4 regions of the Novosphingobium sp. EMRT-2 genome follow, and region 4 is predicted to be linked to each of the others. Evidence: riboswitches for the same ligand, from Rfam matches in the RefSeq annotation. Region 4 holds a riboswitch; each other region holds the start of a gene.
What was found. Region 4 has a riboswitch for cobalamin ahead of FA702_RS20530 (hypothetical protein). Riboswitches for the same ligand answer to the same signal wherever they lie in the genome.
Positions count from the first base shown of each region.

Region 1: it holds a riboswitch for cobalamin, as region 4 does, so the genes downstream of both, FA702_RS14770 (TonB-dependent siderophore receptor) here and FA702_RS20530 (hypothetical protein) in region 4, are expected to answer to the same signal.
Region 2: it holds a riboswitch for cobalamin, as region 4 does, so the genes downstream of both, FA702_RS01380 (TonB-dependent receptor) here and FA702_RS20530 (hypothetical protein) in region 4, are expected to answer to the same signal.
Region 3: it holds a riboswitch for cobalamin, as region 4 does, so the genes downstream of both, cobW (cobalamin biosynthesis protein CobW) here and FA702_RS20530 (hypothetical protein) in region 4, are expected to answer to the same signal.

Region 1 covers NZ_CP039695.1:3,006,657-3,012,371, reverse strand. The annotation lists gene FA702_RS14780 (iron ABC transporter permease) at 1-782, opposite strand, end outside; gene FA702_RS14775 (ABC transporter substrate-binding protein) at 779-1,588, opposite strand; gene FA702_RS14770 (TonB-dependent siderophore receptor) at 1,653-3,557, opposite strand; cobalamin riboswitch at 3,663-3,864, opposite strand; gene FA702_RS14765 (cell wall hydrolase) at 4,017-5,384, shown strand; gene FA702_RS14760 (hypothetical protein) at 5,531-5,715, shown strand, end outside.
Region 2 covers NZ_CP039695.1:251,836-257,550, reverse strand. The annotation lists gene FA702_RS01380 (TonB-dependent receptor) at 1-1,432, opposite strand, end outside; cobalamin riboswitch at 1,606-1,844, opposite strand; gene FA702_RS01375 (2Fe-2S iron-sulfur cluster-binding protein) at 2,003-3,085, opposite strand; gene FA702_RS01370 (PepSY domain-containing protein) at 3,111-3,791, opposite strand; gene FA702_RS22655 (energy transducer TonB) at 4,375-4,848, shown strand; gene FA702_RS01360 (TonB-dependent receptor plug domain-containing protein) at 4,929-5,715, shown strand, end outside.
Region 3 covers NZ_CP039695.1:258,198-263,912, forward strand. The annotation lists gene FA702_RS01385 (HoxN/HupN/NixA family nickel/cobalt transporter) at 24-1,070, shown strand; gene FA702_RS01390 (hypothetical protein) at 1,063-1,581, shown strand; cobalamin riboswitch at 1,611-1,851, shown strand; gene cobW (cobalamin biosynthesis protein CobW) at 2,034-3,071, shown strand; gene cobN (cobaltochelatase subunit CobN) at 3,081-5,715, shown strand, end outside.
Region 4 covers NZ_CP039697.1:570,470-576,184, forward strand. The annotation lists gene FA702_RS20520 (cobyrinate a,c-diamide synthase) at 1-1,018, opposite strand, end outside; gene cobO (cob(I)yrinic acid a,c-diamide adenosyltransferase) at 1,015-1,617, opposite strand; gene FA702_RS20530 (hypothetical protein) at 1,614-2,186, opposite strand; cobalamin riboswitch at 2,431-2,632, opposite strand; cobalamin riboswitch at 2,691-2,882, shown strand; gene FA702_RS20535 (TonB-dependent siderophore receptor) at 3,090-5,042, shown strand; gene FA702_RS20540 (DUF1636 domain-containing protein) at 5,042-5,449, shown strand; gene cobT (nicotinate-nucleotide--dimethylbenzimidazole phosphoribosyltransferase) at 5,460-5,715, shown strand, end outside.

The sequences.
Region 1 (5,715 bases), on a different replicon from region 4:
CGGTCGGTAAAGGGACGGACGAGATGCGGCACGACGAGGCCAACGAACCCGATGATCCCGGCGACCGCCACGCCCGCGCCAACGACGAGACCGACCCCCGCGACCATCAACCACAGCAACCGCGGGGGATCGACGCCAAGCGAGCGCGCCGCGCTTTCGCCCAGCGTCAGCGCATCGAGCGCGGGGCCGGTGCGCCACAGCACCAGCAGGCCAAGCAGCGTGGGCGGCAACGCGATCAGCACATCGGGCCAGCCGCGATCGGCCAGCGCGCCCATCAGCCAGGTGACGATCTCGCTGAGCGCGAAGGGATTGGGCGCCAGGCTGATGGCGAGGCTGGTGAGCGCGCCGGCCAGGCTGGCGATCATCATTCCCGCCAGCGTGAACAGCGCCACCCCGCCGGTCCGCCCCGCGATCAGCGCCAGCAGTGCCATGCCCAGCCCCGCGCCGGCGAGCGCGAACAGCGGCAGCAGCCAGGCTTGCGCGGCATAGCCCGTCCAGAACGACAGCACCGCGCCCAGCGCCGCCATCGGCGCAATGCCGAACAGCCCCGGATCGGCCAGCGGATTGCGCAGATAGCCTTGCATCGCCGCGCCCGCCGCGCCCAGCCCGCCGCCGACGAGCAGCGCCAGCACCGCGCGCGGCAGGCGCAGCTCGATCAGGATCGGCACGGCGTTGCGCGCGGCCGGCGCCAGCGGATCGATCCAAACCTGCCCTGCCAGCAGCGAGAGCGGCACGGCCAGCGCCAGCGCGACAAGCAGGGCGGGGATGAGGCGCAGGGTCATAGCGAAGCCCGCACCTGCCGCAGCCGCGCCGCCGCGCGGACGATCGTGGGACCACCGCAATAGAGCAGGCCGGACGCCAGCGTTTCGCGCCGGGTGCCGTCCAGCGCGGCGAGAACGGGATGGTGCAGCAGGCGATCGCCATCGCCGTGCGCGTCGGACGCGACCAGGATCAGGCGCGGTGGATCGGCGAGCATCCGTTCGAGCGGCAGCACGTCCGCCTGGCGCATCCCGCGCGCGGCGCTGAAACTGGCAAAGCCGGTGCGCCGGAGCAGGTCGGCGATCAGCGTGCCTTCGCCCGGCACGATCCCGCCCGATTGCCAGACGACCGTGGGCACCGGCGCGGCACCCGGCGGCGGCGCGGCGGCGGCAAGCGCGGCGTCGATCCGCGCGACGAGCCGCTCGCCGCGCTCCGGATGCCCCGCCAGCGCGGCGATGCGGCGGACCTGCGCGCGGCTGTCGGCCACGTTCATCGCGATGGGAAGCTGGGCAACCGGAATACCGAGGCGGTCATAGGCCGCGCGCGCCGCCGGGCCGAGGAACGTATCGCCCAGCACCAGATCGGGATGGAGCGCCAGCACTTCCTCCACCGTGCCGCGCGTGGCGGGGAAGCGCCGGGCCTGCGCCACGTCCATCGAACTCGACCGGGGATCGCGGCTGTAGTGCGACAGCGCCAGCACCTGCCCCGGATCGGCCACTTCGGCCAGGATCGCATCGCTGCACGGGTTGAGCGAAACGATCGCGGGATGCGCGCGCGCGGCCGAAGGTGGCGGCGTGGCGGGTGTGCACGCGCAGAGGCCCGCCAGCAACGCCAGCCCCCGGCCTCGCCGTCCCAAGGCCGGCGGGGTGAGGAAGGGCGAGGCGCGGCGTTTCTTAATACCGCACCCGCGCGCCGATGAAGGCGGACCGGCCCCAGGTGCCGTATCCGGCCGAGGTCTGGTACTTTTCATCGAACAGGTTCTCGACGCGGCCGAACAGTTCGAAGAAATCCCCGAACGGCAAGCTGGCGCGCAGCGTGGTCAGTTCGTAGCCATCGAGCCTGGTGCGGTTGCCCGCATCGTCGAAACTGTCGCTGACAAGGCGGACATCCGCACCCAGGGTCAGGCCAGCGAGCGGCGAGGTCCAGTCGGCCGAAAGCGTCAGCGCGTTGCGTGGGCGGCGGGCGAGCGCCTTGCCGTAGTTCGCGTCCGCGACGGTGAGGTTGCGGGCGCGATCATAGGTATAGACCGCCTGTGCGCGGAACGTGGGGCTGACATCGGCGCGCAGTTCCAGCTCCACGCCTTCGGCGCGAGTCTTGCCAACGTTGTCGTAAAAGCCGAAGCGCCCGCCCGCGCACTGCGGGCTGGTGACCGAGAAGCACGAGACATAGGAAATAAGGTTGCGCGTATCGCGCCGGAACCAGGTGGCCGAGGCATGGAACACGCCATCGGCCGTGGTATATTCGACCCCGGCATCGTAGCTGCGGCTGCGTTCGGGGCTGAGCCCCTGGTTCCCGTAGTCCGAATAGAGCTGGTAGAGTGTGGGCGCCTTGAACCCTTCGCCATAGCTGGCGCGCAGGCGCAGGCCCTGCACCACGCGGACGCTGCCATTGGCACCGAACGTCGCCTGCGTGCCGAAGCGGCTGTGATCGTCCACACGCACGCCGGCGGCAAGGCTGGCCCGGTCGGTGTACCAGCCGAGCAGGGCGTGGCCGCTGGAGAGGCGCGCGCTGCGCTGGGGATCGAACGTGGAGGAGAAGCGCGTCCATTCGCTGTCCCCGCCGAAATCGAGCGCGAAATGCGCGGGCAGCGCGATGCGGCCGGTGAGGTCGACGCGCTGGCTGCGGCCCTTGTAACCGTACTGCGGATCGGTGCCGTAGGTGGGATCGTAGTAGGTCCGGCGCGTATCGGCGAGCGCGTAGCCGCCGTCGAGCGTGAGCGCGCTGCCGGCGTAGTGGAACCCGGCGCGGCCCGAGAACTGGCGCGTCTTCTGGAATTCGGGCGTGTCGCCGAACACGGTGTAAGTCGGCGCCGGATAGCCATCGATATCGAGCCGGCTGTCGGCATAGCGCGCGACGGCGTTGAGCGAGAGATCGGGGGTGAGGTTCACGCGCCCGCGCCCGCCGATGCGCCACTGGCGATAGCCGTCCGGCTCGGTGCCGGTCGCGGCGGCGGACACGCCATCGGTGCGCGCGTAGCCGCCGTTGAGCGAGAAGGCATAGCGATCGTTGGCCACGCCGGCCACGGCATCGGCGGAGACGGTTTCCTTCGCGCCATATTCGACGCTGGCTTCCGCGCCGTTCACTTCCTTCGTCGTCACCGCGATGACGCCGCCGATCGCGGCGCTGCCCCAGACCACGGAGTTCGAGCCGCGCAGCACGTCGATGCGGTCGATCCCGCCGGTCAGCAGGTTGCCGAAATCGTAGCCGCCCGACGGCGAGGACACGTCTTCCACCCGCACGCCATCGATCAGCACCAGCACCTGTTCGGCTTCGGAGCCGCGCAGGCGCACGCCGGTAAAGCCGCCAAGGCCGCCGTTGCGCGAGAAGGTGAGGCCCGGCACGCGCTCCAGCACGCGCGTCAGGTCCGGGCCTTGCACTTGCGCGATCTGGTCGGCGGTGATGACGGTGACGGCCTGCCCGGTCTGGTCGAGCCGCAGCTTGCTGCCCGTGGCGAGCACGGTGATCTGCGCATCGGCGGAGACGGCGGCGGGCGCCGGTTGCGCCATCTCGTCCTGGGCCAGCGCCGGCGTGGCGGCCAACAGGGATACGGTAAGGAAAAACAGATACTTGCCCGGCATTCTTCAGACTCCCAGCCCATGAACGAACTGCCGTTCATGGCGGGAGGACCGCCGGGCCAACGGGCGGAACTCACGACGCGTGCGCCCGGTACACCCCGCCCGGCCGCGGAACGACCACACACCGGCAGGTCTCCTGGCTCTCCGGGTCATCGCCCCCCGCCCGCCTTCCCGGCCGTGCGGCCAGTGGCATCGTGGACAGGGCGCTCGCCGGATACAGTTGCGGGGGCAGCTCCGGTTCGGGGACCGACTGGTCCTTCAACGGATTCCCTCTTGGCCCTTTAGGGGCACCGGTGGCGTCGCTGCGGCGCGTAGCCCCGAACGCAGGCACGGGCAAGAGTCTTAACCGATTCACCCTATGACGCGGGTCTGTGCCGCCCTGGGACGGCGCGAACGCCGCGCGTGCGGGACCTTTCCGCGCGCGCTAGCGCACGAAAGTACAAGGAACGCGTCCAAGACCCGATGCCGCTGGAGATCGCCTACCGTCCGTTCGCCCTTCCGCCCGAGGCCACGCCCTCGCCGGCGCGGGATGCGGCGCGTGCGGCTTCGGCAGTGCTCGATGGCGTGACGCCGGTTCCCCTGGCACGCACCGAAGCCACTGAAGCGACCGCCGCCTGCGCCTTGCCGATGCCCCGCCCGCGCGATTTTGCCGCGCGCATCCGCCGGCGCGACATGGTGTCGGTGCGGCGCCGGCTGCGGACCCCGTCGCTGCTGCGCCAGCGTCTGGCCGGCGTGGCCACGATCGGCCTGTTCGCGATGGTGCTCGGCCCCATCGGCTGGGGCAGCCCCGGCGGAATCGACCGCGCCGCCGCGCAGGCCGAAGCGGGTGCGCTGCAGCCGTTCGAGCAGGCGGGCGAGAGCTTTCCCGGATCGGCCTTCTACTATGTCTCACCCGACGATACCGGGCTGATCGCGCCCAATGCCGCCGAACAGGCCTGGGCCGCGCACCGCGACGACGAGGAGGTCGCTTCCACCGCCGAGCCCGCCGGCCCCGCCGCGCGGCCGATCTTCGCGCGCGGCAGCGGCGAGGACCAGTGGCGCGCGCTGCAATGCCTGACGGCGGCGATCTATTACGAGGCCGCTTCGGAACCCGACAGCGGTCAGCGCGCGGTGGCGCAAGTGGTGCTGAACCGCGTGGCGCATCCCGCCTTCCCCAATACCGTGTGCGGCGTGGTCTATCAGGGATCGGAGCGGCCCGGCTGCCAGTTCAGCTTCGCCTGCGACGGATCGCTGGCGCGCCGGCCGATGGTGGCGTTCTGGGAACGCGCGCGGCGCGTCGCCCGCGATGCGCTGGCCGGGTACGTCTATGCCCCGGTGGGCCTGGCCACGCATTACCACACCAGCGCGATCCACCCCTATTGGGCCGACAGCCTGACGTTCATCGGCACGATCGGCGCGCACCGGTTCTACCGCTGGAGCGGCGGCGCGGGCCGCCCGGCGGCGTTCAACGCGGTCTATGCCGGGGGCGAGCCGATCGCCGCGCCGCATCCGCGCACCTGGACGCCCGCGCCCACCGACATCGCCGATCCGGTCGCGCTCGCCCGCGCCTACGAGGATGGCCGCCTGGCCGCGCTGCAACAGCAGGCCGCGCCGGTGCCGGCGGCCACGTCCGCCGCGTTCGGGCAGGCGCCGCTGCCCCACGCCACCGCGCCCGCCTATGCGCCGGCGATCGAGCAGCGCGGCGGCGATGCCGTGTTCCGCGCGAGCGACCGGCTGCCCGGCACACCTCCCGCCGGTTCGCATCCTGCGGGATCGAACCTGCCCGGCGCCAACACCATCCGGCCCGAATACCAGAACAGCGGCAAGTGGATCGCGCAGCCGCAGGGGTAGACCGGCTCCACGCGCGTCCTTCGACAAGCTCAGGACGAACGGGTGTGGGGACTGGTTATCAGTCCGCTTTCTTCGACAGTTGAGGCGGTCAAGCCATGCCGAACAGGCACGATTGCGGACGTCGAAGCGCCGTGCAAAAAAGCGGGATGACGTTTCTCGCCAAGAGCATGGAAGTGGTGTTCGTCGGCGCTTGGTGCGTCGGTGTTGCTGCTCTCGTTTACGCTAGCCGCTACTGGCTTCCAATGTGGGCTAGCGGTTTCAAGAAGTTAGACAAGCACAAGGGTTACATGCGCAAAGCACTTACCGGCTTTGGCGTGTTCATCCTTGCTAT
Region 2 (5,715 bases), on a different replicon from region 4:
GGACAGGACTGGCCGTATTCACCGCACCGCGAACATCGTTGGAATGGAAACCCCTGCCCCAGTTGGCGTAGACCTCGAAATGCGGCGTGATCCGATAGGCCAAGGCAGCCTTTGGCGAGATGATCGCGTCGGAGCCACTCCCCTCCCCCAGCGAGATGGCAGCCGGATCGCGCGCCTCGACAGAATGGTGGTAATAGTCTCCGCGCAGGCCGCCCGTCAGGCGCAGCCCTTGGATCGGCGTCCAGGTTGCCTCGCCATAAAGGGCGGACGACAGTTCCTTGACGCGATAGTGACCAAGCGAGGCCAGGAACGTGCGGTCGGCGGTGCGGTCAACGCCGACATTGCCGATGGCGTCATACCGGTTCTCGGTGCCCACCGTCAGCGACAGACCGGGTGCAGGTTCCCAGCGCTTCTGTGCCATCAGCCCGAACACCCAGCGCTGGTCGAATTGCCGGATCTGTGCGCTGGTTCCATCGGCGTCGGCATAAGTTGGGTTCGAGAACATCGACCAGTCGTAGAACTGGGCATAGGCATTGGCGCGCCAACTCGGCTGTTCGACCATGATGTTCCCGATCAGCCGTGTGGTTTCGCCACGCGCGGATGGATCAGGAGAGCAGAACACGTCCGGGCACAGAGGCGTGCCGACGACCCGCTCGGGAATCTGCTCGGTCGGGCTCCATGTCGCCCGATAGGCATGAAGTGTAGCCTCAACGGTGCCCGCGCCGACCGGCATGCGGTATTTGGCGAAGCCTGAGTAATGACGCAGGCGTTCTGGCTCCTGCCAGGGACCATCATAGACCTTCGCCTGGCCGACGAGGGTTAGGTCGCCCTGTCCCAAACCGCGAAATGTTCCGCCGACGGCAACCCGGCGCCAGCCATAGGAACCGGCCTCGGCCGATGCCCAGGGCCGTTCGTATTCGTCGATGGTGGACATATAGGCTGCCCCGGCCAGGGCAAAATCGCCTCCATCGGCTCGGTAGGGGCCTTTGCGAAAATCTTCCCGCGCCACGATTTCCGGGATCAGGCCATTGAGATCGAGATAGCCATGACCGTGGCCGTGTGTGCGGAAGTTCATCTGCACACCGTCGATATAGGTCGTGAAGTCCGACCCATGATCGAGGTTGAAGCCGCGCAGGAAATACTGGTTCGCCTTGCCGCTCCCCGAATGCTGGGCCGCCACCATGCCGGGAACCGCTTCCAGGAGCTCGGCCACGCGAAGGAGCGGACGGACCAGCAGATCGGAACCGGCAACGCTGCCTTCGCTGGCGGCATGAGCCGTACCGATCTTCGCTTCACCGCGCCCGAAAACCACGATCTCGCTGCCCGATCGTTCGGCTTCGGCGGCATCGGTTTCTGCCGCCGTTTCGGCATGCGCGAGGGCAGGCAGGATGAGCGCGACGAGCGCGCAACTGGAAAGGAAAGTCTTGGTCACACATAGTCCCCCGGCGTCTTGCGACGTGGCCGGGGCGTGCCGTTCGCGAACGGTCGGCACGCGCGGCGGCCGGACGCCATGGGCGGCCAACGCACGTCTGCCGATGCGGCCCCAGCCGCTCGTTCGTCGCTCAGACGGAGTTCACCGTGCCGCGGCCATCCCCTGGACCAGGGCAAGAGCGACCAGACGCCGGCAGGTCTCCTGGCTCGCGGGTCACAGCTTGATGCACGCCTTCCCAGGCCTCGCAGGATTTAGCGTCCGGCCCAGTGGCTGCCCCTTTTCCATCGAAGGGACGATGTGCATCGCGCTATCCGCTTACAGTTGCAGGGACAGCCGCGGATTTGGGAGCAAGCTCCCGCACCGCATTCCCGATTAAGCCCCTTGTCAGGGCACCGGCGCGATCAATGAATGCTGAAAATATCCAACATTCAGCGGGCCGATTAGACGATGCGGTTGCGGATGCCAATGCCTTTGCTTCTCGGTGCAGCAAGGAGCGTGGGATTTGAGCATCGTCAGGATTGCGCAAGTCGCGCCATCCTGACGCAGTACTGAGCTCGAGCGCCGCATCGCTCAGGCCGCGATTCTGATATCGCTTGTTGGAACAGCGATGCAGGGGAGGAACTCGCCGGGGCGCAGCGAACAGGCAAGGCCCGGCCCATGTTCGACGCTCCCGGAAGCAAGATGGCGGCGGCAGAGGCCGCAGTGCCCGGCCCGGCAGTCGGACACTGCCGGAATGGCATGCGTCTCCATGGCGGCGAGCAAGCTGGGATAGCCCTCGACCGGGATTTCCGCCTCGCCTACGGTCATGGTGAAATTGCCGCACAGACCCGCGCTGGTAGCAAACAACTCGTAGTGGATGCGCGAGCGCGGGACGCCCTTGTCGCGCAGCCCCTGTGACAGATCCTCGATCATCGCGTGCGAGGCACAGAACAGGTAGTGGGCACGGCCATTGTCGGCGGTGACAAGATCGGCTGCGCTGAAACGGCCTGTATTTCCTTCCCACATGTCGTCCTGCCCCGTCAGGCGGGCGTGGTATCGGAAGGAGGTCCATTCCCGTGCCAGCGTTTCGAACTCTTCGTGAAAGATCAGGCCCGGCAAGCTTCGCGCCGTGAAGAACAAGGTGACGGGGCCACTAGCCCGCGCGCGCAAGGCATGGATCATCGACCTGAGCGGAGTAATGCCGACACCGGCCGCTATCAACACGATAGGCGCGTTATCGCCGATCTCCGGCAGGACGAAATCACCCTCCGGCAGACGGCATTGCAACTCGTCACCTTCACGGATCGTCTCGTGCAGCCAGCCCGAGACGCGGCCCATCGGTTCCTTCTTGATCGTCAGGCCGTACTCGCCGGGCGAGGCATCCCAGCGGTCGAGCGAATAGCGGCGCTCGGCGTGGTTTCCCGCCGGAAGCAGGGGGCCGAGGACGGTCAGATATTGTCCGGCAATGAAAGGACGGCACTTGCCTCCCACCGGCGTAAGATGGAGCGAGAAATGCGTTTCGTCATGATCGATCCGCCGGGTCACGCGGAACAGGTGCGGCCGCTGACGCCATGCATCCCATCGGCGACGCAGCGCCCTTCGACCGGCGTCGGTCAGCCAGAAGAGGATCGCCAGAAGCGCCAGTCCGCAAAGGGCGAGCAGCAGGCTGAGCATAGCGTGTCCTGCTATTCGGGACCGGTCAAACTGGCTGAGCCTTCTGCTTTTGACTGCGCCACCACATCCAGCCGCCGGTAAGGCAGAGCATCAGGAGCGTCGCGCCCAGAATGTCGATCCATATCCACTCGGCGCTCTTGCCGAAGAAGAACTTGCCGGTGTGGAGGTCCATGACCAGCTTTTGCAGCGTGTAGGCTTCCGGCTCCCTGGCGGCGAGAACCCCAAGCTTGGCGAATCCGGGAGCTTCGATCCAGCTCTTGCCACCATCGGAACTCAGCAGCGTGCCCTGGTCCTTGAGATAGGCGACAATGCCATTGGGCATCAGCCCCAGACCATGGAAGTCGCCCTCGCGAAGCTGTGTCCACGCGCCGCTCCCGGCCCTCTGCCAAAGGCCATACTTGCCGGCGGCATAGAGCGTACCCGCAGCATCGGCCTTGACCGAACGGAACTCGCCCTTGGGTATGCCCGGCTCACGAACCGGGAAGCCGCCGACCATCCTGAACAGGCCCGCCTGGCTGGCGATGAAGGTCGCATCCCCAACCGTAGCGACGTCGCGCACGATGACTTCGGGCATCTTCATGTTCATGGCATTGCCCGCCATGGCAGGCGCGAGTTTCAAGTCCTGGGTGCCCAGAGACTTGTCGTGCGCAATGAAGATCGCCGTCGCGCCGATGATGAACATCGGAATGAGCAGCGCGATGCTCACCCACTTATGCCACCCGCGTGCGGAACCCATCGCCATAGCCACCCCGTTTGCAATTCATTCTCAGTATGACCCGCCCTAGCCGAGATCGTTGACCGAAATCAAGGATCGGTCGGATACAATTGTTATTGCGAAGCGTTCGCATCTACCATATTGCGCGGTTCATCCGGGGGGATTGATGGCTACACTTGCGGTATCAGGGCAAAGCAAAAGCACGCGGAATACCGTGGGTTTTCCGCTGCCCGCTGCTCCCCCGCAGACAGGCGAATCCAATATCTTCACAGCGAGAGAGGTAGATTCACCGCAATTTCGAAGTGAAGGGCCAGTCCGAAACGAACTGGTTTCATTGGACTGTGAGAGATCGCAATATAACCCCGGCGCGAATCGAAAAATTGCGTTCGCTGTAGCCTCCCTGCTTCACGGGTTGGCGATGGCAGCTTTGTTCGCAGGGTTCGGCCCAGGCCTTGGTCCTCTTCGTGTCGAGAAATCCGAGCGCCTGACAGTCGTCCAGCTTGCGCCGCCCGCTCCGCCGCCAGCGCCAGCCGCCGCTGAGGCGGCAGAGCGGAAGGCGGTTCAGGCACCGGACATGAAGGCAGCGGCCATAGCGGACGTTCCTGCACCGGTTTCCATTAATCTCGCTCCCAACGTGTCGCCGACTGCGGCTGTCGCAGCAGCTTCGCCTGCTGCTTGGCCGCCAATGCGGGACGACGCACCCAAGCCGACTGTTGCAGAAGCGCCGCCCGCACCCGATCGAGTAGAAATCAAGCAGCAGCAGAGCCGCTATGCAGGCGTACTGATGGCCCACCTCGGCCGGCACAAGCGCTATCCGCGCGAACTGCGCGACGCCGGAATCCAGGGGCGTGGTCTGGTGCTGTTCAACCTGACGGCGGATGGCCGGATCGCCAGCCTCAAGCTTGTCCGTTCGACCGGTTCGCCGGAGTTGGACCGCCAAATCCGCTCGATCTTCGAGCGGGCACAACCCTTCCCGATCCCGGACTGGAGCCGGGACGTATTCCAGACCAGCTACACCCTGCCGGTCGACTTCACCATCACCAGCTAGAAAAGAAAGACGATATAATGACCTTGCAGCCGATTCAGGCCCCGGCCTTCCGCACCCTTCGTTCCCAATGGATGATCGGGGTGGCCCTTATCGGACTGTTCGCCCAGCCCGCCCTTGCCGCTGAAACGGACGGAGGCCCCCAGAAGGGTGAGGTGTCGCAGGAGGAACTCGACAACAGCGTCCTTCTTCCGAGTCTCAGCATGGCCGGTGCCTCCGAAAACAGTGTCGTCATCACCAATGACACTTCGGCAACCGCGACGATCACCCGCAAGGACATCGAACGTCGTCCTTCGGGCTTCATTCTCAACGGCGTCATCAAGCGGCTGCCCGGCGTCTATACCGGCGGCGGTCCTGGCGAAGACAAGGATTTGCGCCTGCGCGGCCTCGACAAGGAATATTCGCGCCTGCAGGTCGATGGCATCCAGTTGCCGGGCGGCGGCGAGAAGCGCGAGTTCAACCTCGACATCCTGCCCAACGCCCTGATCGGTTCGGTCACCGTGATCCGCAACGCTCCCGCCGAGTTCGAAGCGGACGGGCTTGTCGGCCGCGTCCATGTCGAGACCCGCGCCATCCCCGAGGAGCAGCAGATCGATGCCGACATTGCGCTGGGCGGCACGAAGTTCGGGAGCGATGACGGCTGGGGTGGCTCCTTTGCCTATGGCAACCGCTTCGGCGAACATTTCGGCTTTCAGGGCGCGGTGTCATACGTCGATGAGCCGAACATCAAGAGCAAGGACAAGCTGACTGCGGCCGGATTGCTGTCGTCACGCGAAGTCGAGGACAAGCCGACGAAGCGGTTCGCCATCGATCTCGACGCCGGTTATTTCTGGGAAGGCGGTGAATTCCATATCCGGCCCAAATACTTGT
Region 3 (5,715 bases), on a different replicon from region 4:
TTTTCCTCGATCCGGGATCGATCATGACCGCTTCTGCCGAACCTTCACTATCCTTGTTGCGCCAACGCATCGTCATTCTGTTTTCGTCACTAATTCTCGCGAACATCGCCGTTTGGATATGGGCGTGGAGCCAATTTTACGCGCAGCCCCTGATGCTGGGCACTGCCTTGCTTGCCTGGGGGCTCGGGCTGCGTCACGCGGTCGATGCCGATCATATCGCGGCGATCGACAATGTGACCCGCAAGCTGATGCAAGATGGTCAGCGACCGGTTTTGGTCGGATTCTGGTTCGCTTTCGGTCATTCCGGGATCATTGCCATCGCGTCGATCACCATCGCGCTGACGACGAGCGCCTTGTCGGACGGCGGCGCATTCAGGGATCTCGGCGGAATGATCGCGACCGTGATCTCCGCGCTGTTTCTCTTCGCCATTGCCGGTATGAATCTCGTGATTCTGCGCTCGGTGTGGCGAACCTTTGCCCATGTCCGCACTGGGGGAAGCTATGCTGACGACGACCTTGATCTGCTTCTGAGCGGGCGTGGGCTGCTCTCAAGATTGTTCCGGCCCATGTTCCGGCTGGTGAACAGGAGCTGGCACATGGCACCGCTGGGCTTCCTGTTCGGATTGGGGTTCGATACCGCGACCGAAGTCGCCATTCTGGGCATGTCGGCTAGCCAGGCCGCCAATGGCTTGTCGATCGGCACGATTCTTGTCCTGCCCGCGCTGTTCGCGGCGGGCATGGCGCTGATCGATACACTGGACGGCGTGGTGATGCTCGGCGCCTATGAATGGGCCTTCGTCAAGCCGATCCGTAAGCTCTACTACAATATCACCATCACCCTGATTTCGGCGATCGTGGCCATCGTCATCGGCGGCATCGAGACGCTGGCGCTGATCGGCGAGAAGTTGGGCCTGACCGGATGGCCATGGAGTCTGGCGACCGAACTGGGCGAGAATTTCAACAGTCTGGGGTTCGCGATCATCGGCCTTTTCGTGCTGTGCTGGCTGGCCAGTTTCGCGATCTATCGATGGAAGCGATTTGACGAGATCGAGGTGTCCGCCGTTGCCTGATCGTCGCCATGGCAATCGCTGCGTCGTGATGAAGCATTGCGACGATTCCTGGGCCGTCTCGATCAATCTCGACGTCCGAATGCCGCTCGGGCTGCGGGTGCATCACGGCGAGCGCGACGCTGCCATTCGAATGTTTATGGTGCGTTCCGGCGGAACTTTCATCAAATCCAGCCAAAGCTGTGTCTTTGATGCAGGTTCGCGGCAGGCCGCAGAACAGCTCATCATGAGGCTGCGGGAAAGATTGTTCAGGATCGCGTGCAAGCCGATTAGCCAAGGGCAGGTCGAGCAAATACTTGGTATCACGTCCCGTGAGCGAATTCGGTGGGGCAAGGACGGCCGCCTGGCGCTGTCGGGGATATCGAGGATCAAGAAGGGCACAACCGAGATTTCACTTTGGACCTATCCCTGCCTTGCGATCGAGCAGCTTGCGGCGGACCCTGCTGTGATAAGGCGATGGCGCGAAGAGGATGAAGCCAGAACGCCAATTGGCTTGGCCGACATTTTCGTCTAGGGGCAGGTCTGAAGGATCGGGCTTGCCCGTCCTTCGATGATCGCGCCGGTGCCCCGCAAGGGGCTTAATCGGGAATGCGGTGCGGGGGTTCGCTCCCAAATCCGCGGCTGTCCCTGCAACTGTAAGCGGATAGCGCGATGCACATGCCTCTCTTCGTGAGGGGCGGCCACTGGGCAATGCATGATGCTGGGCATCAGTGCAAATCCGGGAAGGCGTGCATCAAGCTGTGACCCGCGAGCCAGGAGACCTGCCGGCGCACCGGTCGCTCTTGCCTGATCCAGGGGATGGTCATGGCACGGTAACTCTCCGTCTGAGCGACGAAGCTGTGCGGCTGGGGCTGCACGGCCGTGTGGTGACGGGTGCCTTGCGGCGCCCGCCCGTCGCTCGCGCGCCGGCCGGACAACGTCCGGCAAGCCCCGCCTGTTCTCGCTCTGGCGCGCGGGGGATTGCATGTGACCGACCTGTCCAAGGTGCCTGTCACCATCGTTACCGGCTTTCTGGGCGCCGGGAAAACCACGCTCATCAGCCATCTGATCCGCAATGCCGGCGGGCGGCGGCTGGCGGTGGTGGTCAATGAATTCGGCACGCTGGGCGTCGATGGCGATATTCTTGCATCCTGTGCCGTTCCCGACTGTCCGGCGGAGAACATCGTCGAATTGGCCAATGGCTGCATCTGCTGCACCGTGGCCGACGATTTTATCCCGACGGTGGAAAAGCTGCTCGCGCTCGAACCGCGCCCCGACCACATCCTGATCGAGACGTCGGGGTTGGCGCTGCCCAAACCGCTGCTCAAAGCGTTCGACTGGCCCGCGATCCGTAGCCGGATCACCGTGGACGGCGTGCTGGCGCTGGCCGATGCCGAAGCGGTGGCGGCCGGGCGTTTCGCGCCTGATGTGGCGGCACTTGATGCCCAGCGCGCCGCCGATCCCGGCATCGATCACGAAACCCCGCTGTCCGAAGTGTTCGAGGATCAGCTGGCCTGCGCCGACATGGTCCTGCTGACCAAGGTCGATCTGGCCGGGGCGGAAGGTGTCGCCGCCGCGCGCGCGGTGATCGCCGCCGAGGCTCCGCGCCCGGTGCCGGTGATCGAGCTGACCGAAGGTGTCATCGATCCGCGCGTCATCCTGGGGCTTGGTTCTGCCGCCGAGGATGACATTGCCTCGCGCCCTTCGCATCATGATGGTGACGATGATCACGAGCACGAGGACTTCGACAGCACGGTGATCGCGCTCGATGAGATTGCCGATCCGACGGACCTTGTGGGCCGGATCGAAACGCTGGCGCGCGATCATGGTATCCTGCGGGTGAAGGGCTATGCCGCCGTGACCGGTAAGCCGATGCGCTTGCTAGTGCAGGCCGTGGGTACTCGTGTGCGCCATCATTATGATCGCCCGTGGCGGCCCGGTGAGGCGCGGCGCACAACGCTGGTCGCCATCGCCGAGCATGACGCGATCGACCACGGCGTTCTGCACGCTGTGCTGCAAGACTGACCGCTGCCGATGCACGTTATCTTCCGCGAAACCCACGGGATGGAGGAAACCGCCGTCCCGCAGGATCTGGGGCAGGAGCCCGCGGATCTTGTGGTCCTGTCCTTCTCGGACAGCGACCTGGGCGCTTTCGCGGGCGGATGGCGTTTGGCGCGGGCGCGCGATGCAGCCTTTCCGGACCTGCGGCTCGCCAATCTGGCCGCGCTGGCGCATCCGCTCTCGGTCGATACCTATCTTGAACGGACGCTATCGGGTGCGCGGGCCATCCTGATCCGGCTGATCGGCGGCACGCCCTACTGGAGCTATGGTCTCCAGCAGGTCGAGGCGCTGGCCCGCTCGCGCGGGATGGCGCTGGCGGTCATTTCGGGCGATGGCCGCCCTGACGAGCGGCTGGATAGCGTGTCGACGGTTCCGGCGTCCGCTCTGCGGGAGCTGTCGCGGCTATGCGAGGCGGGAGGTGCTCAGGCGGCGGAGGCGGCGCTGGGCGTCCTGGCCCGCGCGGCAGGGCTGAGCGGAGGGACTGAGGCGGACTGCGAGCCCTTGCCTATAGTCGGATTCTGGCATCCAGAGCGGGGGCTTGTCGATCCGCAGACATTCGTGCGCGGCGAACGGCCGCTGGTCCTGATCGTGTTCTATCGCTCCTACCTGACGGCGCACGATCTCGATCCCTTCGTAGCCTTGCATGGAGCGCTGGAGCGGCGCGGCTTCGATACGCTCTCGATCTTTGCTCCCTCGCTGAAAGCGCAGGAAGTGCGCAGGCAGATGGACGAGTGGGTGCGCGCTCTGGCGCCGGCCGCAATCGTCAATGCTACGGCATTTTCGGCGCGGGGCGAGGATGGGGATACGCCGCTCGATGGAGCGGGCGTTCCGGTGTTCCAGATCGCGCTGGCGACTTCGGGCCGTGATGCCTGGGCGGCGGCTTCGCGCGGGCTTTCCCCGGCGGATCTCGCGATGCATGTGGTGCTGCCCGAGATCGACGGGCGGATCCTGGCGGGGGTCGCGAGCTTCAAGGAAGCCAGCGAGCGCGACCCGGACCTTGCCTTTTCGCGCGGCGTGCATCGCGCGGATTTGGGGCGGGTTGAGGCGATTGCGGAACGGGTGGCCGGGTGGATCGCCCTGGCGCAGAAGCCGGCGGGGGAACGCCGGTTGGCGCTGGTGCTTTCGACCTATCCGGGCAAGGCGCACCAGATGGCGCATGCCGTGGGGCTGGATGCGCTGGCCTCGGCACAGGCCATGCTGGGTTATCTCGCCGAGGCGGGGTACGCAGTGGGGCAAGGCGCGGATTTGACGACCGCGTTGCAGTGCGAACAGGTCTGCTGGCCGGTTGCCGACTATCGCCACGCGCTGGCTGAATTGCCCGAGGAATTGCGCAGCGATCTGGCGGCGGCTTGGGGCGAGCCAGAGGATGACGAAGCGGTTGTCGATGGTTCGTTCCGCTTTGCTGCAACGACCGTGCGAAACGCCAGCATCGCCCTGCAGCCGGAGCGTGGCCATGCCGCAAGCCGCGATAGGGACTATCACGATCTCTCCCGCTGTCCGCGCCACGCCTATGTGGCGTTTTACCTCTGGCTGCGCGTCCAAGGGGTCGATGCGCTGGTTCATGTCGGTGCGCACGGCACGCTCGAGTGGCTGCCGGGCAAGGCGGTCGCCCTGTCGGATTGCTGCTGGCCCGAGGCGCTGACCGGTTCGCTACCGGTCATCTATCCCTTCATCGTCAATGATCCGGGCGAGGCGGCGCAGGCCAAGCGGCGGGTCGGGGCGGTTACCCTGGGCCATGCCCCGCCGCCATTGGCGCAGTCGGGCACCGGCGCTGGGCTTCATCGGCTTGAGGCCTTGCTCGACGAATTCTCCAATGCCGGGGGGCTGGACCCGGCCCGGCGCGACCGGTTGCAGGGCGACATTCGCGAAGAGGCGCGGGCGCTGGGGCTGGAGGCCGAGCTTGGGCTGGATCAGGCGACCACGCTGGTGGAGGCGATCACCCGGATCGACCGGTTCGTATGCGACGTGAAGGAAAGCCAGTTCGGCGACGGGCTGCACGTGTTCGGGCGCGGCGAACATGGGGATGCAGAGCGGGCCGGTCTGCTGGCTGCGCTGGACGGGCGGCGAGTGGCTCCGGGGCCTTCAGGTTCGCCCTTCCGTGGGCGCAGCGACGTGCTGCCGACCGGGCGCAATCTCTACACGATCGACCCGCGCGCGGTGCCTTCGCGCGCCGCATATGCGCAGGGCGTGGTGCTGGCCGAAGAACTGATCCGTCGGCACCTTCAGGATCACGGCGACTATCCGCGCGGGCTGGTGGTCGACCTGTGGGGTTCGGCGACGATGCGCACGGCGGGCGAGGAGTTCGCCATGGCGCTGCACCTCCTGGGCGCGAAGCCGGTGTGGGACATGGCGTCGGAGCGGGTGACGGGGGTGGAAATCCTCAACCTCGCTGTGATGGACCGACCGCGCCTTGACGTCACCTTGCGGGTGTCGGGCCTGTTCCGCGATGCCTTCCCCACGCTGCCGGTGCTGTTCGGGCAGGCTGTACGCGCGCTGTGCGGGCGCGATGAGCCGGCTGAATGGAACCCTTTTGCCGGGCAGCTGGTTACTCCGCGCGTTTATGGTCCGGCTCCGGGCCGTTATGGTCTGGGCCTTGGTGACGCAGCCG
Region 4 (5,715 bases):
GGGCGTGCGCGCCTTTGCCGTCGTCCAGTGCCTCCAGGCAATAGAGCATGCCGCCGCATTCGGCGAGCACCGCCTTTCCCGCCGCATGGTGCGCGCGGATCGCATCGCGCATAGTGTGGTTGCCGGCCAGCCGGTCGAGGTGAAGTTCCTGGTATCCACCGGGCAGCCACAGCGCGTCGCATGGGGGCAGCGCCGTATCGGCGAGGGGCGAGAAGAACGCCAGCGTCGCGCCCATCGCGCGCAAGCAATCGAGGTTGGCGGGATAGAGGAAGCCGAACGCCGCATCCCGCGCGACGGCGATCCGCAGCCCGGCGAGATCGCGTTGCGCGGGGGATGGAGCGTCCTGTCTGGCAAAATCCACCAGCGCCGGCAGCCAGCAGGCTTCGTCGGGCAGCGCGGCCGCCGCCCGGTCGATGCGCCCGTCGAGATCGGCGATCTCGTCCGCCTGCACAAGGCCGAGATGGCGCTCGGGAAAGGCGATCCCGGCATCGCGGGGCAGGGCGCCCAGCCATTGCACGCCGCCGCGCAGGCTGTGGCCGAGCATGGCCGCATGACGTTCTCCCGCAACGCGGTTGGCCAGCCCCGCGATCACGCGCACGTCATCGCGGTAGGTGGCCAGCCCATGGACCAGCGCGCCGAAGCTCTGCGCCATGGCGCTGCCGTCCACCACCGCCAGCACGGGCAGGCCGAAGCGGGCGGCCAGATCGGCGGCGGACGGATCGCCGTCGAACAGGCCCATCACGCCTTCGACGAGGATGAGATCGGCCTCGCGCGCGGCATCGGCCAGCAGGCGGCGGCATCCGGCTTCGCCCACCATGAACAGGTCGAGCTGATAGACCGGCGCGCCGCTTGCCCGTTCGAGGATCATCGGATCGAGGAAGTCCGGGCCGCACTTGAACACGCGAACCCTGCGCCCGGCCTGGCGGTGGCGGCGGGCCAGCGCCGCCGTCACCAGTGTCTTGCCCTGTCCGGATGCCGGCGCGCTGACCAGCAGGGCCGGGCAACGCGCCGTCTTCACCGGTCGATCCCTTCCTGCGCGCGCACGCCGTCGCGGAAGGCGTGCTTCACGTCGCGGATCGCGCTGACGGTGTCGGCGGCGGCGATCAGCGCCTCGTCGGCGGCGCGGCCGGTGATGACGACGTGCTGCATCGCAGGCCGTGCTTCCAGCGCGGGCATGATCTCGTCGAGCGCGAGGTAGCGATACGTGACGAGGTAGGTCAGCTCGTCCAGCACGACCAGGCTGATCGCGGGATCGGCGAGCGCCGCCCTGGCCTTTTCCCAGCCGGCGCGCGCGGCGGCGATGTCGCGCTGGCGGTCCTGCGTTTCCCAGGTGAAGCCTTCGCCGCACTTTTCCCAGATCACGTCGGGATGGCGCGAGAAGAAGGCGCGCTCGCCCACGTTCTCGGCCCCCTTGATGAACTGGAACACGGCCGCCTTGCGACCGTATCCCAGCGTGCGCGCGACCATGCCGAAGGCGCTGGAGGACTTGCCCTTGCCGTTGCCGGTCAGCACCAGCAGCAGGCCCTTGTCGCGCGTGGCGGCGGCGATTTTGGCGTCGACCACCGCCTTGTGCCGGCGAGTGCGCTCGCGGTGCGCGCTGTCGTCGGTTCCGCTCACCGGCGCTCGCTTTCACGCAGTTCGGGCCGGATCAGGGACAGCAGCGAGAACGCGGCGGCGGCCAGGCCGCTCCAGCCCAGCGTGGCCCACAGCGTCGGCGGGAAATAGCGCCCGATGCGCGGCAGGAAGCCGGCGAGCGTGGGATCGGCGAAGCGGCCGCCGAGGAAGTAGAAGCCGCCGCTGGAAAGCAGTTCGGACGCGAAGGTGGCGCAGATCAGCAGCACGGCCATGATCGGCAGGGCGGCAAGGCTCGCACCCAGCCGGGTTTGCGCGTACCGTCCGGCCAGCCACATCACGCCATAGGCGGGCACCAGCATCCAGTAGGCGGGCGTGAAGCAGAAGCTCGACTGGCCGAACCAGCCGATCACTACCACGTCGATGGCATAGCCAAGCAGGAACAGCGCGCCGAACGCCGCCGCGCGGCGGACGAAGAAGCCCAGCACGAAGAAGCTGGCGAGGCTGGTATCGGGCAGGTGGATGACCTGGCTAAGCGAATGGCTGCGCGTGACGAGCATGACGAGTGCGAGAAGCCCGAAGACGGACAGTTCGAATCGGGTATTGCGGACCATGAGGGGTCTCCTGAACGGGTTGGATTTCGCGTTGTGGCCGCGCACGCGACCATCGGCTGCGGCGCGGGGGCCTTTGCGGTGCGCGGGCGGGCGCGGAACCGAAAGCTCGGGGCCGGGGCGCACGCCTGCTGCGGGTGTCGTGGATGTCAGACGCAGTTCATCACAGGCCCCCTTCGGCAACAAACGCACATATGTCGTCCGCCAAGGGAGAAGCCCTCGTCCGCCCGGTGCATCCCGCCCGCGCGAAGGAACGACGGTAGCGGGCCGGTTTCCTGACTTCCCGGATCATCGCGCCTGTCGCCGCCTTCTCAGGGCCGGAACCCCAATGGCGTGATGGCGATGCGCTCACCGGTCACAGTTGCGGGAGCAGTGCCGGATTCGGCGGATTTCCGCCGGCCGGACTTCCCGATTAAGCCCTTTCGGGCACCCGTTACGCTGCCGGTGATAAGCGAAGCGATGCGCCGCCGCAAGCATTCGCGCTTGCGGCATGGCCGGCGCGAAGCTATCCGCCGCTCTGCGACAGGTTCCCCGAAAGGGGATCAAAAGGGAACGGGGTGCGAAACCCCGGCTGCCCCTGCAACTGTAAGCGGCGAGCCGACCGGCCATCACGCCATTGGGACTTCACCGTCCTGAGAAGGCGGCCGGACCAGCATTGACCCGCGAGCCAGGAGACCTGCCTGACGCGGTCGTTCTTCGTTCGGGCAGGGTGCACCGGACGTTCGAGGTTCCCGCGTCAAAGGCGGGACGATCCCTCGCGCAACGACAGCCACTGCCTGCCGGGAAGACCGTGCGGGAAGCGTCGTCTCGTGCCCTCCGGCGATCTCGCCGGGGCGTCGCGCGGCGGGCGTTTTCCATGCGGTCCGAACGGCAGGTCATCGCCGTTCGTATCCAGGGAACCGCACCATGCGCCTGACCCGTTGTTCCGTTGTTTCCGTCCTCTCGCTCTCGCTGGGCCTTCCCGTGGCCGCCCATGCCGCCCCTTACCCCGACGATCCGGCGCCCGACGCGGCGCCTGACACCTCCATCGTCGTGACCGCGCTGCGCACGCCGGTCGCGCAGGATCGCGTCTCGTCCACCGTCACCGTGCTGGACGAGGCGGCCATCCGGCAGGTGCAGCCGCTGGCCGTGACCGATGTCCTGGTCCGCACGCCCGGCATCAGCCTTTCGCGCAACGGCGGCTATGGCACCGCCACCTCGCTGCGCATCCGCGGCGCGGACGCCGGCCAGTCGGTCATGGTGATCGACGGTGTGCGGCTGTCCGATCCGTCCGCCACGTCCGGCGGTTATGCCTTTTCCAACCTGTTCGTCGATGACATCGAACGCATCGAGATCCTGCGCGGCCCGCAATCGATCCTGTGGGGCAGCGACGCGATCGGCGGCGTCGTCAACGTGACCACGCGCCGCGCGGAAAAACCGCTGGAAGGCAGCCTGGCGGTGGAGGCGGGCACGCACAAGACGGTGAACGCGCAAGCCGGCGTCGGCGGCACGGGCACGCTGGTCGACTGGCGGCTGTCCGCCTCGACCTTCTCCACCGACGGCATTTCGGCCCGCAGCAATGGCACCGAGCCGGACGGATACCGCCGCACCTCGGCCAGTGGCACGGCCACGTTCAAGCTGACGCCCAACCTGTCGTTTGACCTGCGCGGCTACTGGGCCGACGCGCGCAACGATTTCGACGGCACCTCGGGCGACTCGCTCGTCTATGGCCTGACAAAGGAATGGTCGGGCTATGCCGGGCTCAATCTCGCGCTGCTCGACGGCCGCTTCACCAACCGGCTGGCGGCGATGCAGACCGAGACCGACCGCGAGAACTACGATCCCGCCCGCGCGATCCGCCCGCTGAACTTCGACGCGCACGGCCGCGTCCGCCGCTTCGAATACCAGGGGTCGTTCCGCTTTTCCGACGCGGTGCAGGCCGTGTTCGGCGCCGAACGCGAGGAACAGCGCATGACCACGGCCTCGCCCGGCAACAACACCGCGCCCTATGCGCTGGTGCCGCAGCGCGCTTCGACCGACAGCCTCTATGGCGAGTTGCGCGCGACGCCTCTCGCCGGGCTGACGCTCAACGGCGGCGTGCGCTACGATCACCAGTCGCGGTTCGGAGGGAACACGGTGTTCAGCGCCGGCGGCGTCTATACGCCCAACGCGGGCAAGACGGTGCTGCGCGCCAGCTATGACGAAGGGTTCAAGGCCCCGTCGCTCTACCAGCTGTTCAGCCTCTACGGTAACGCGGATCTCAAGCCCGAAAAGGCGAAGGGCTGGTCGGTCAGCTTCGAGCAGGCGCTGGGCAGCGTGCTGCGCGGCTCCGCGACATGGTTCGAGCGCGACACCGACAACCTGATCGACTTCGCCTATTGCCCCACCAGCGGCCCGCTGCCTGCATCCTGCTATGTGCCCGGCACGACCACAACGCGCTTCGGCTACTACGCCAACGTCCGCAAGGCGCACGCGCGGGGCATTGAGCTGAGCGGTGATGCCCGGATCGGCGTGCTGTTCGCGCAGGGCAACTACAGCTGGATTGCGGCGCAGGACCGGTCGCCCGGCGGCGCCGACTTCGGCCGCCAGCTTGCCCGCGTGCCGCGCCATCTCGCCAACGTCGAGGGTGGGATCGATCTTCCGCAGGGGGTGAAGGCCAGCGTGGCCGCGCGCTATGCCGGCGCGACGTTCGACCGCGCGGGCAGCCGCACGACCTTGCCCGATTACTGGCTGGTCGACCTGCGGGTGCAGTGGCTCGTGGCCGGCGGGCTGACGGTCCATGGTCGCATAGAGAACCTGGCCGACCGGCATTACGAGACGGCCAGCGGTTACGGCAGCCTGGGCCGGACGGTCTATATCGGCCTGCGGAGCCGGTTCTGATGCTGCGCGCGGTTGCAAACGGGCCGGCAGTGGTGGTCTGCTCCACCTGCCGCCTGTCCGCCGACCGGCGCGAGGACGAAGGCGGGCGGCGCGGTGGCGCGCTGCTCGCCGAGGCCTTGCGGCAGGTGCAGGCGCAGGAACCGGACCTTGCCGGCGTGGCGGTGCAGGAAATGGCCTGCCTGTTCGCCTGCCAGCGCCATTGCACGGTCCATATCCGCGCGCCGGGCCGGATCGGCTATGTGCTGGGCGGGTTCACGCCCGACGAGGCTTCGGCCCGCGCGATTCTGGGCTATGCCGCCCGCCACGCCGCAAGCGCGGAAGGCGTGGTGCCCTATGCCGAATGGCCGGAAGGCGTGAAGGGCCATTTCATCACCCGCACCCCGCCCGAAGGCTATGTCTGCCCATGATTGTCTGGCCATGATCCGCTTTGACGATCCGGCGGTGTTCGGGGCCGCGCTCGACGCCTTGCCGCAGCCCGACGATGCCGCGCTGGCCGCGGGGCGCGCGCGGCAGGCGGTGCTGACCAAGCCGGCGGGATCGCTGGGGCGGCTGGAGGAGATCGCGCTGTTCATGGCGGGCTGGCAGCGGCGCGAACGGCCGGCGCTCGACCGGGTGCGGGCAACGGTGTTTGCCGGCAACCACGGCGTCGCCGCACGCGGCGTCAGCGCCTTTC